DNA from 3 places in the Mesorhizobium sp. L103C119B0 genome. Region 2 is predicted to be linked to each of the others. Evidence: predicted binding sites of a transcription regulator. Region 2 holds the regulator's gene; each other region holds the start of a gene.
What was found. The regulator LexA, encoded in region 2, represses DNA repair genes until DNA is damaged. The targets are predictions, from matches to a motif close to TGTTCNNNNTGTGTTCNG.
Positions count from the first base shown of each region.

Region 1 (4,167 bases), on a different contig from region 2:
AAGCGTGGCAAAGGAGTCGCGCAGAAACTTGGTGTTGCGGTCGTAGAGCACCTGCAAGGCGGCCACGGCCTTTTTGGCGTCGTCGAAGCTCTGCTTGCCGAAAGGCTCCGGCATGACGACCGATTCGATAGCTCGTGGGTAGATTCGCTTTTCCATGGCTCAATATAGAGACTTGAGGCCGCACTTGGGAGGGGAGGGTGGCCGCCAAGTGGTCGATTTATTCCTCCACGCCCAAGGTGTGCTGAGATTCAGGTAAGGCTGAGCCGGAGTCGAGGACGGGCGCGAAGCGACCAAACTGGTTGGCTTCGAGAACCGGAGCGGAGCGTACTCGAAGCATGTGGGCACCAAGGCCGCCACTTGCAGGCCGGCATCACCTTAATACCGGCACACCTTAGCCGCGCTGCAGACTGACCAGCAAGACAAAGCCGACGCCATGCTTCTTCGTCGCCGGCGCGTCGATCGTCGTGTCGGCATTGGCCCGCATCATCGGCATGGCCAGGACCGGCGCCGACAGCACGACCAGAACGAGCGCCGCCCGCGGCAGGAGCCGAAGGGTCTGGAGGGCGTTGATGGCGATGCGGTTCATGGCTTTTGCTTTTCTGTTTGGATCTATGTCTTTGTCGTCTCAGGGGCGAAAATGGTTCATGCAATCGAATTGGCAGGAACTGGCTGCATCCCAGGAACGGGCCGGACGGCCGGATTCGGCCACGAGGATGGCGAAGAGCATCCCGAACAGGCTCATCAACAGGCAGACGATGGTGAAGCGGCGAGCGAGCATTTGCGTAGTGTCTCCTTGAACACGCCATCAAAATGCCCTGATGCGACTGAACCGGCGCTGATGCCGACGTTCATCTGCGGTTCAAAGTGATTGACGAGGTCTTAGAGAGAGCGTCGGTTCGGGTTTGCGCCGCCGCAAACGGCACGGTCGTCGCTATGGCGCGGACCGTCCTGCAAAAGAAAACGGGGCCTGTGAAGGCCCCGTTGGTCAACTCAAAGCAGCAAGATCAGAGCTTGTGCCAGGTCTGGCTCTTGCAGATCAGCCCGCCGAGCACGCAGCCGCTCATTTTGAGCGAGGTGCCCGACAGTGTTGCCTTGCCCGAATAGGTCTTGTCGTTTGCCGGATCGGTGATGTTGCCGGCATATTTGTTGGCCCCGGCCGCCTTGAGCGAACCGATGGTCTTCCCGGCATATTTGCCGGTCTTCAGGGTGATGGAGAATGAACCGCTGCCGCCGATAACTGCTGTGTCGCCGGCTTGTGTCTTCCAATTGCCTTCGATCGGATCGGCCCAAGCCGCACCAGCCATCATCACGGCGGCCGCCAGGGCCAAGCTCACTTTGCGAAACATATCTGTCCTCCCTGGTTTAGATGGGCAGCCGCCTCTCTGCCCCTTACGCAAACGTAAGCTAATCCAGCTCCCGGCAAAACAAAAGCGTGCCGCGACGGAAGGTTTCGCAATTTTCATGCAGGGTCGGGAGAGTGCAGCCCGTGGAAATGAAACGATCGAGGCGTTGGCTTTGGTTCGCGTGGTTAGCAGAGTGTTGATCGGCGCCTTGCAAATTTTCGTCAAATCGGTCGAGAAACGGCGGGATTGCTGACTTTGTATCCTTAACGAATTTCCGCGTTTACCTCTTGTTTTAGCTTTGTTTTCTCCAAATTAAGCACGCCATTTAACGACGGATTCAAGGCTCGGCCTCATTCTCGGAAGCATCGAACGAGCGGCTCCCCAGGGAACACCGGGGGGACAGAAGAGGCCCGCTCTCGGGAGCCAGACAGGGGACTAAAATGGCACGTTTTGAAATGCTTGAAGCCGGCTTCGGCGCCATGGGGGCAACTGCCCAGGCCGACATTCTTTTCGAACTGGGCATGATGTATGCGACCGGCCGCGATTGCGAGACCGATGTCGTTGCCGCCCACAAATGGTTCAACATCGCCGCCATCAAGGGCTCGGTCCGCGCCGCGGAACTGCGCTCGGAACTGTCGGCCGCAATGTCCAAGGTCGAGATCGCCAAGGCGCTGCGCGAAGCCCGCGAATGGATGACGATGCACTGAGATCGCGAGCAGATTATCGAAAACAGGGAAGCCCCGGGATCAAGACCGCAAAGACGGTCGGAACCGGTGAAACGACAAGGCCGCGACAAGACGGCCGACCATGAAAGAACAAGAACGCGGCAGGCCGGCACGGTCCAATCGTGCACAATGGGGACGGCGGGCAGGTTTTCGTGGCGCGGGGGCGCATGGGGACTGCTACGAGCTAAAAGCCACGACCGGCCGGAACAGGCTGGCGTGGCTTTTTGCGTTGATGAGGCCCAATCGAGCGGCGCCGATGCGCCTAGACAGGCCCAATGAAGGATGAAATTGTCCCGCCTTCGGAAAGAAGCGCGGCCAGAGCGGCTGCGCGAGTGTGGGAGGAGTTCTATCACCATGAAAAAAACGGGTATTTTGAGCGCGGCCGTATTTGGCCTGATGATGAGCGCGCCGGTTGCCTTTGCCGATGACATCACCATTTCGGTGGTCGGCCCGATGACCGGACAGCTCGCCACGATCGGCGATCAGTTCAAGCAGGGCGCAACGGCAGCCGCCGATGCGATCAACGCCGCCGGCGGTGTCAACGGCTCCATGATCAAGCTCGACATCGAGGACGACCAGTGCGATCCCAAGCAGGCGGTTTCTGTGGCCAACCGGATCGTTGCCAACAGCGTCAAGTTTATTGACGGCCATGCCTGTTCAGGTTCGAGCATCCCGGCTTCCGCCGTCTACGCCGAGGCCGGCGCGCTGATGATGAGCCCGGCCTCTTCAAATCCCGAGCTGACCGATGCCGCCGCCAAGGCCGGCTGGCCGACGATCATGCGTCTCTATACGCGTGACGACGCGCAGGGCGCCTTCATTGGCCCCTGGATCGCCAAGAAATATGCCGGCAAGAATGTCGTTATCCTGCATGACAAGAGCGCCTACGGTCAGGGCGTTGCCGATGCCGTGAAGGCGACGATGAATGCCGGTGGCCTCAAGGAGATCGACTATGAAGGCATCAATGCCGGCGAGAAGGATTATTCGGCTCTCGTCACCAAGCTGAAGGACCTCAAGGCCGACGTTGTCTATTTCGGCGGCTATCACCCGGAAGCCGGGCTTATCCTGCGTCAGTCGGCCGAGCAGAGCGTCAAGTTCCAGCTGATCATGCCGGACTCGATCGCCTCGCCGGAATTCTGGCAGGTCGCCGGCCCCGCCGGTGAAGGCACCCTGTTCGTCTTCCCGTCGGACCCGCAGGCCAAGCCGGAAGCCAAGGAGGCCATCGCCAAGATCAAGGCGGGCGGCTTCGTGCCGGAAGGCTTTACGCTGTTCTCCTACGCCGTCGTTCAGGCGTTTGCAGAGGGCGTCAAGCGCGCCGGAACGGACGATCCGGTCAAGGTAGCCGAAGCGCTGAAGAACGGCACGCCTTTCAGCACCGTGGTCGGCGACGTGACCTTTGATGAGAAGGGCGATCTGAAGAACGCCAGCTACGACATCAACCAGTGGCATGACGGCAAATACGCGCCAATCCCGCAGTAATCGTCCGCGTACTCAAGGAAATGGCCGGGCTTGTCCCGGCCATTTTTCGTTCAAGCCTCGGCTATGCAGCCTCGTCAACGAAGCGCACCAGCACCGTTCCGTCGGTGACCTGCGCGCCCTCGGTGGCGATTTCCGCGATCACGCCGTCATGGCTGGCGGCGATCGTGTGCTCCATCTTCATCGCTTCCAGTATCAACAGCGGCTGGCCCTTGATCACCCTTTCGCCCTTTGCCGCGCGCACCAGCTTGACCACGCCTGGCATCGGCGCGCGCAGGCTGCCGGAAGCGGCGGCCGCCTCGTCGGTGCGCGCCAGCGGATCCGGGACGAGGAAACTGTAGCCGACCGCGCCTTCGAACACGGTGACGTGGCCTGGCCAGCGGGCAACGCGAGGGGCGGCGCGAAGATCATGCGAATTGACGCTGTCATAGGGCGCGTCCAGCGCCACCTCGAAGCGCCCGTCCGGCCGCACTGAAACACGCGCCAGTATATCGTCCTCGCCATGGCGCAGGCGCGTGCGGCGCGCAACGCTGTGGAAATGCGCATAGCCGGCAAGCGACGACCACGGATCGTTCGACGGCGGCAAGGCACCGGCGCCCGCCGCGGCAAGGGCCGCCGCGGCAACG
Region 1 covers NZ_AYXE01000014.1:206,275-210,441, forward strand. The annotation lists gene X728_RS144460 (AMP nucleosidase) at 1-114, opposite strand, end outside; gene X728_RS144455 (hypothetical protein) at 392-586, opposite strand; gene X728_RS1000000170495 (hypothetical protein) at 638-868, shown strand; gene X728_RS144450 (DUF2147 domain-containing protein) at 1,005-1,346, opposite strand; gene X728_RS144445 (sel1 repeat family protein) at 1,784-2,050, shown strand; gene X728_RS144440 (ABC transporter substrate-binding protein) at 2,423-3,544, shown strand; gene X728_RS144435 (acetyl/propionyl/methylcrotonyl-CoA carboxylase subunit alpha) at 3,606-4,167, opposite strand, start outside.
Region 1: a site for LexA is predicted at 1,632-1,649, ahead of X728_RS144445 (sel1 repeat family protein). Genes of this name have one in related genera too.

Region 2 (4,167 bases):
CGGCCGCGTCGTCAGTCTCGAACAGATGGAGAGCGGGCGCATCAGGCTGACGCTTGACGTGGTTTCGACCGCTTACCCCAAGCTGCGCTACGCCCCGGAGCGGGTCAGGCTCTCGGCGCGGACCGTTCCCGCCGATATGACCGCCGGCTCCCTGATCACCGGCTATGCCAGGCTGTTGCCGCCGACCGGTCCGGTGCGGCCGGAGAGCTACGATTTCTCCTTCGACAGCTATTTCACTGGTATCGGCGGCAGCGGCTTCTTTCTCGGCAATCCGAAAACCATTGCTACGCAGGGACCGCCGCCGCTGGCCGCGCGGCTCTCCTCGGCAATCGAGAACGCGCGCGAAAACATTGCCGACCATATCAGGGGCAAGATCGGCGGCGCCGAAGGCGAGATTGCCGCGGCGTTGATTGTCGGGGTGCGCGCTGGCATCCCGGACGAGGTCAACGAAGCGATGCGGCGCACCGGCATCTACCACATCATCTCCATCTCCGGCCTGCACATGGCGCTGGTTGCCGGCACCATCATGGCGTTGCTGCGTGGCGCCTTTGCGCTGTTTCCCGTTTTCTCTTCGCGCCGGCCGGTGAAGAAATATGCGGCCGCGGCAGCGCTTGTCTCGATCGCCGCCTATCTCGTTATTTCAGGCGTCGTGGTTGCCGCCGAGCGCAGCTTCATCATGCTGGCGGTCATGCTTGTCGCCGTGCTGTTTGATCGCGCCGCACTCACCATGCGCAATCTGGCGATCTCCGCCATTGCCGTCATCCTGGTGTCGCCGCACGAGGTGGTCGGTCCCAGCTTCCAGATGTCGTTTGCCGCCACCGCCGCCCTTGTCGGCGCCTATGCCGGCTGGGCCGATTACCGCGCCGACAAGGTGAGAACGCCGCCGGCAAAGCGCTCCTTCGTCGGCTTCCTGTCGCGAAAATTCGCGCTGGCCATGGGCGGCCTCGCCATGACCTCGATCATCGCCGGCAGTGCAACCTTGCTGTTCGCCATCTGGCATTTTCAGCGTGTGTCGCCGCTCAGCCTGATCGCCAATCTGGCCGTGATGCCGATTGTTTCGTTGATCGTCATGCCTTTTGCCGTGCTCAGCGCACTGGCGATGCCGTTCGGCGCCGACGGGCCGTTCCTCTATGTGATGGGCAAGGGTCTGATGGCGATGATCGCTATATCGGCCTGGATTTCCGAGCGCTCGCCGGTCGACGCCGTCGGGCTGATCTCCATCCGCTCGGTGCTGTTGGTGGCGGTCGCCCTCGTCATCGCCACCATGGCCACCACCTGGCTCAGGTTGGCGGCCGTGCCTTTCGCGCTGGCCGGCCTGTTGACGGTGCCGCAGGTGCTTACGCCCGACGTGCTCATATCCGAGGATGCGCATCTGGTGGCCATGCCGATCGGTGGCGGCGAACTCGCCCTCAACCGCGAACGCTCCAACGAATTCACCACGGACAATTGGAAACGGGCGCTGCGGGCCGAAACCATTATCCCACCTGAGATTTTCGAGGCAACAGATACGCGGTTCGATCTCGATCCGCTCGATCTGCCGCCCGGCTCGCCCTTCTATTGCACCGGCGATCTCTGTATCGCCCGGCACCCTTCCGGAGCCATTGTAGCGCTTGCGAAAGACCGCAAGACGGCGCGGCCGGCCTGTGCCTTCGCGAGCCTGATCGTCATCGATGACGCCACCGCCTACAATCCGTGCCGCAACCCGCTGGTGCTGGTCGTGACGAAGAAACAGCTGGCCCGCGACGGCAGCGCCGCCGTCTTCTTCGATCCGCAATCGGCAGCTGCAGCGCCAACCATCCGCTTCGCCGTCGACAAGCCGTATCGCCCCTGGCACGAGCAACGCCGCTTCTCCCGCGAAGCGCGCGGCCTGCCGCCTTACAACCAGCGTGAAAAGTACAAACCCAAGCCGGCTCAGTAGCGCCGGATCAATCCGACAAGCTTGCCCTGCACCTTCACCCTGTCCGGTCCAAAAATGCGGGTCTCGTAGGCCGGGTTGGCGGCTTCCAGGGCGATCGAGGCGCCCTTGCGGCGGAAGCGTTTCAGGGTCGCTTCCTCATCGTCGACCAACGCCACCACGATCTCGCCGGGGCTGGCTGTGTCGGCATTGCGGATGATGACCGTGTCGCCATCGAAAATGCCGGCCTCGATCATCGAATCGCCCTTGACCTCGAGCGCGTAGTGTTCGCCGCCCATGATCATATCGGGCGGCACCGAGATCGAATGGGTCTGATGCTGGATGGCGTCGATCGGCACGCCGGCGGCGATGCGTCCCATAACCGGGATTGAAATCGCGGAAACGGCATCGTCATTGCCGGCCGACATCGAACGCGACGGCGAGCCCGGCTTGATCTGGCGGCCGAGACCGCCTTGGCCCAACGCGCCTTGTCCTTGGCCGCCTTGCCCTTGGCCGGTTTGACCAAGACTGCCCTGAATGACGCTCGGCGAAAACTTCCTCGCCGCATTGAGGCCTGGTGCGATCGAGTCGGGCAGCCGCAGCACTTCCAGCGCGCGCGCCCGGTTCGGCAGCCGGCGAATGAAACCGCGCTCCTCAAGCGCCGTGATCAGGCGGTGGATGCCGGACTTGGAGGCGAGGTCAAGCGCTTCCTTCATCTCATCGAAGGACGGCGGGATTCCGCTCTCCTTCAGGCGTTCATGGATGAACATCAGAAGCTCATGTTGTTTGCGCGTCAGCATCGCGGCCCCCAGGGGTTCTGAAACCAGAATCAGAAAAAACAAACCCAGAACAAACACTATCTGTTCCAGTTGTGTTCCGCAACCTTTTAAAGTTTAATGAATGTGTTGACGTTTTGTTCAGCGTGACGTTCGGCACCGCGAGCGGCGCTCGTAGTCGTTGGCCGGCAACGGGGTGAAACGAAGACAAAGTGCCCTGCGTCGTCGGCTACGATCGCCGCTTCCTTTTCGGACGGGGCTGCGCAGCATCCGCGCCGGGTTCACTCTGGGCATAGACCTGCAGCGTGTAGCCGATGTGAGCGGTCATCAGAGTTTTCGCACGTTCGACGTCGCGATCGAGGGCCGCTTCCATCAGGGCGGTATGGTGTTCGATCGCCACGGCGTCGCGCAGGGCCGCCACGGCCTTCCGGTGGCCATCCGTGCGGCCGGCGGCGGCGCGCAGCGTCGGGGCCAGACCCAGAAAGCGGTGATGGCGATGCAATTGGTCGGAAATCGTCGCATTGAAGCGCAGCAGCCAGCTGGATGTCGCGGCACTGAGCAGCGCCGCATGGAAGGCATCGTGTTTTTCGTACCACGCGTCGACCGCATCATCCGATGGATCGTCGAGAACAGACCCGCACCGTGAGAGACGATAGTGGGCGGCAACGACCGCGTCTTCCCACTCACGGTCGCCCTCCTCGATCGATTCCACCAGCAGGGGCAGTTCGACCACCAGCCGCGCACGCGCCAAATCCTCGAGCTCCGCCCGAGAGACGGGAGCGACCGCAAACCCGCGGTTGCTGATGGCGGTCACAAGCCGTTCCGCCTCCAGCCGCGACAGCGCCTCGCGCAACGGCGTCCAGCCGATGCCGTAGGTGTTGCGCAGCGTGCTCAGCTTCAACGGCGCGGCAGGCGCCAGCCGGGTCGCAAGAATATCGCGCCTGAGCAGGCGATAGGCCGCTTCCGTCTTCGAGGTCTGCTCGTCATCCAGCATCGTGATCCATCAGACATAAACGCTCGGCGGATCATTATATATCAAAGCCTTTCAATGGGTGAATTATATATAATGTTTGACAGTTCAAGGGCGACCACTCAAGATCGCCGGCATGTTTGGGCGGCAGGCTCCGCCGCGCGCGTTTGTCCATGGAGGGGCGCCGGATCATGAGCACGACACCCGATCTCGCTACAATCGAAGCAATGGATGCCGCCGATCCGCTGCGCTCCATGCGCGAACGCTTTGTCTTGCCGCAAGGCGTGATTTATCTCGACGGCAATTCCCTGGGCGCCGCGTCAGCGGTCGTCTTCAGCGAACTGCAGCAGGCCGCCACGCAGGAATGGGCGCACGACCTCATTCGCGCCTGGAACACCGCCGGCTGGTTCAACATGCCGGTGGAACTCGGAGATCAGCTCGGGCGACTGATCGGCGCGGCTGATGGGCAGACGGTGGTCTGCGACACAACCTCGATCAACATCTACAAGCTGCTGCACGCAGCGCTC
Region 2 covers NZ_AYXE01000011.1:120,712-124,878, forward strand. The annotation lists gene X728_RS147525 (ComEC/Rec2 family competence protein) at 1-1,918, shown strand, start outside; gene lexA (transcriptional repressor LexA) at 1,912-2,694, opposite strand; gene X728_RS147515 (GntR family transcriptional regulator) at 2,900-3,664, opposite strand; gene kynU (kynureninase) at 3,832-4,167, shown strand, end outside.

Region 3 (4,167 bases), on a different contig from region 2:
GTGCTGCGCGGCGAATTGCTGCTCAAGGCTGACGAGCAAAGCGCGCCCGACTTCGAAGCCGCCGGCTGCAAGCAATGGACCTATACCGGCACCCGCCACGGCAAGCTGGTCGCGATGCCGTACTGGAGCATTCCCGACGACGCGTTTGATGATCCTGACGAGATGAGGGTGTGGGCGCGCCGGGCGTATGAGGCGGGACGAAGGGCGGGGAAGTGAACCGGGACCGCCGCGTTTCTTCCCACCCCCCTCTGTCCTGCCGGACATCTCCCCCGCAAGGGGGGAGATCAGTTGTCACATTGGCCTTCGCCAATCACCAACGTTGAAAATGGGAGCCTGCGGCTAAGCTGTTAATCTCCCTCCTTGCGGGGGAGATGGCCGGCAGGCCAGAGGGGGTGCTGTCCCGCCGACGTAGGCGATCCTACAGCGCCGTCGCAATCCTCGCCGCCAACCGCGCATTGTTCTCGACCAGCGCGATGTTGGTCTTCAAGCTCCGGCCGCCGGTCAGTTCGAGGATTTTGCCCAACAGGAACGGCGTCACCGCCTTTCCGGTCACATTCTGCACTTCCGCCGCCTTCTGCGCGGCCTCGATATAGCCGGCCATCTCGTCGGCCGGAATTTCATCGTCCTGCGGCACCGGGTTGGCGATCAGCATGCCGCCGACCAGGCCAAGTGCCGCCCTGGTCTTGTAGAAATGCGCGATCTCTTCCGGTCTGTGCAGGGTCAGCGGCGCGCGGAACGGCGAATGCCGCGACCAGAAGGCCGGCATCGTCTCGCAGCCATGGCCAATCACCGGCACGCCGCGCGTCTCCAGCACTTCAAGCGTCTTTTCGATGTCGAGGATCGCCTTGGCGCCGGCCGAGACGACGATGACCGGCGTGCGCGCCAACTCGTCGAGATCGGCCGAGATGTCGAAGCTCTTTTCCGCGCCCTTGTGGACGCCGCCAATGCCGCCGGTGGCGAACACCTTTATCCCGACCATGTCAGCGGCGATCATGGTGGCGGCGACCGTGGTGCCGCCGGTGCGGCCTTGCGAGACCGCAAAGCCGAGGTCGGCGCGCGACAGCTTCATGGCATCGCCGGTCATGGCCAGCGACTCGCGCTCGCCGTCGGACAGTCCGATCTTGATGCGGCCGGCGACCACGGCGATCGTCGCCGGCACCGCGCCATTGTCCAGGATGATCTTTTCGACATTGGCGGCCATGGCGCCATTGTCGGGGTAAGGCATGCCATGGGTGATGATGGTGCTTTCCAGCGCCACGACCGGGCGGCCAGCGGCGAGCGCCTCGGCCACGGGCGCGTGGATGTCGATGAAGGGGCGGGCGCTTTGCGGTGTCATGATGGTCTCCGATCCGGAGATCCGCGCGTCCGCTTGGACGTCGCGCTCCGGCAATGGCAATTGGCCGCCCTCATGCCATTTCCTGCGCGTCGGGCACAAGAGCCAGTGCCTCGGTGAAGATCGCGGCGGTGAAGGCCGGCACGGCATCCGAACTTTCGATGGCGAGCGTCGCCGCGGCAACGCCTTCGCGGAGGGCTTGGCGCAATGCCAGGCCGCGCAGCAGGGCAGCGATGGTGGCGCCGGCCAGCGCGTCGCCGGCGCCGGTGACGTCGGCGACTTTTCTCGGCGCCGGCGGCAGGATAGAGAAGGCGCCGGCTTCGTCGAATCCCAGCACCGGGCCGTCGCCCGCCGTCACCACGCCACTGGTGAGGCCGCTGCAGCGCAGTCCGTCGACGGTCTCGCGCTCGGTGGCATTGGCATCGACGCCGGCCAGCACCATGGCCTCGCGCCGGTTCATGAAGACCTGCGCGAGTTCCTTCAGCACCGGTATCAGCCGCACCACCTTGGCCGGCGAAATGGCGATGGCGAACACCGGCTTGCCGGCGGCGAGCCCCACCAGCCGCTCCAGCGCCGTTGATGGCAGATTGGCGTCGCAGAGCACCGCATCGGCCTCGGCGACCACCTCGCGCACCTTGGAGCGGCGGATCTGCTTGGGGAACGCCAAATCGTAGAGCGCCATATCGGCAAAGCCGGTGATCAGCTCGCCGTCGCGATCGATCAGCGCCGTGTAGCTCGGCGTCGTGCGGTCGAGGAAAACCGCCGACAGGTCGGCAATGCCGGAGTCGGCGATGGCGCGCGCAACCGTCTCGGCCGAGGCATCGCCGCCGCGCACCGACAAAAGCGAGGCCGAGACGCCGCGCCGCACCAGGCTGCGCAGCGCGTTGAATACGCCGCCGCCGACATCCTCGCGCATCGTGCCGGGGTTGGACGCCGCGGGCACGTACGTGCCCGACACCTGGCCGCGGCGATCGATATGGGCGCCGCCCACCGCCAGTATCTTTGCTGATTTCACCATGCCGGCGATATGACCTTTGTTATTCGAACCAGACAAGCGCTAGGCTGTGCGGCGGAGCTTCGCAGGCAAGCCGGCGATTCGGCCGATCGAAACAGCCGGCGCGTCTGGCCCAATGGTGGATACATCCGGAAACGAAACCATGAGACAAAAAAAGAACAAATCCGGATAAAATTTGACCCCTCTTGCCAAACGAGAACAAAAGTAGTACAAAATGGGCAGGGATTACGGATTGTCCGGCCTTCATTGACGACCAAGGGGTGATGTATCATGGCTCAGAATTCTTTGCGGCTTGTAGAGGACAAAGCGGTGGACAAATCAAAGGCTCTGGACGCGGCGCTGTCGCAAATCGAGCGCGCCTTCGGCAAGGGCTCGATCATGCGGCTTGGCGCCAATGAGCAGGTCGTCGAGATCGAAACCGTGCCGACCGGATCGCTGGGCCTCGACATCGCGCTTGGCGTCGGCGGCCTGCCGCGCGGCCGCATTGTCGAGATCTACGGGCCGGAAAGCTCGGGCAAGACGACACTGGCGCTGCACACAGTTGCCGAAGCCCAGAAGAAAGGCGGTATCTGCGCCTTCGTCGATGCCGAGCACGCACTCGATCCGGTCTATGCCCGCAAGCTCGGCGTCGATCTGGAAAACCTCTTGATCTCGCAGCCGGACACCGGCGAGCAGGCACTGGAAATCTGCGACACGCTGGTGCGTTCAGGCGCCATCGACGTGCTGGTCGTCGATTCGGTGGCGGCGCTGACGCCGCGCGCCGAAATCGAAGGCGAGATGGGCGATTCTCTGCCCGGTCTCCAGGCGCGTCTGATGAGCCAGGCGCTGCGCAAGCTGACCGCCTCGATCTCGCGCTCCAACACCATGGTCATCTTCATCAACCAGATCCGCATGAAGATCGGCGTCATGTTCGGTTCGCCCGAAACCACGACCGGCGGCAACGCGCTGAAATTCTACGCTTCGGTGCGCCTCGACATCCGCCGCATCGGCTCGGTCAAGGACCGCGACGAGGTCGTCGGCAACCAGACCCGGGTCAAGGTGGTCAAGAACAAGCTGGCGCCGCCCTTCAAGGTGGTCGAGTTCGACATCATGTATGGCGAGGGCGTCTCCAAGACCGGCGAACTGGTCGACCTCGGCGTCAAGGCCGGCGTGGTCGAGAAGTCGGGCGCCTGGTTCTCCTACAATTCGCAGCGTCTCGGCCAAGGTCGCGAAAACGCCAAACTGTTCCTGCGCGACAATCCCGACACGGCGCGTGAGATCGAACTGGCACTCAGGCAGAATGCCGGGCTGATCGCCGAGAAGTTTCTCGAAAATGGCGGCCCCGAGCGCGGTGAAAGCGACGACGGCTTCGAGGAAGAATCCGGCGCCATGTAGGGTACGGCCAGAGTTCGGCCATAAATCCGGTCTATTATCCGATGCTTAAGTAACCGAGTTCTTTAGTATTGCGTTTCAAACCGCCGGCCTTCGCGCCGGCGGTTTTCGTTTTTGGGCAGCGTGAAGCCGGCTTGGCAGTTGCCGGATTGGCCCAATTCCGTGTTTCTGGACAGGGTGGGGCGTGCCCGCTAAAAGGCCAAGTCGATTTTCTAAAAAGCAGAGACCAGTGTCCGCCGGCCGTGCCGGCGGTTTTCGCGAAAAGGCAGCAGTCATGAGTGGCGTGAACGAGATCCGGTCGACATTCCTCGACTATTTCCGCAAGGAGGGCCACGAGGTCGTGGCCTCGAGCCCGCTGGTGCCGCGCAACGACCCGACGCTGATGTTCACCAATGCCGGCATGGTGCAGTTCAAGAACGTCTTCACCGGCCTGGAGAAGCGGTCCTAT
Region 3 covers NZ_AYXE01000006.1:82,850-87,016, reverse strand. The annotation lists gene X728_RS155445 (TfoX/Sxy family protein) at 1-216, shown strand, start outside; gene X728_RS155450 (pseudouridine-5'-phosphate glycosidase) at 419-1,336, opposite strand; gene X728_RS155455 (carbohydrate kinase family protein) at 1,407-2,351, opposite strand; gene recA (recombinase RecA) at 2,619-3,722, shown strand; partial or broken gene alaS (alanine--tRNA ligase) at 3,994-4,167, shown strand, end outside.
Region 3: a site for LexA is predicted at 2,543-2,560, ahead of recA (recombinase RecA). Genes of this name have one in related genera too.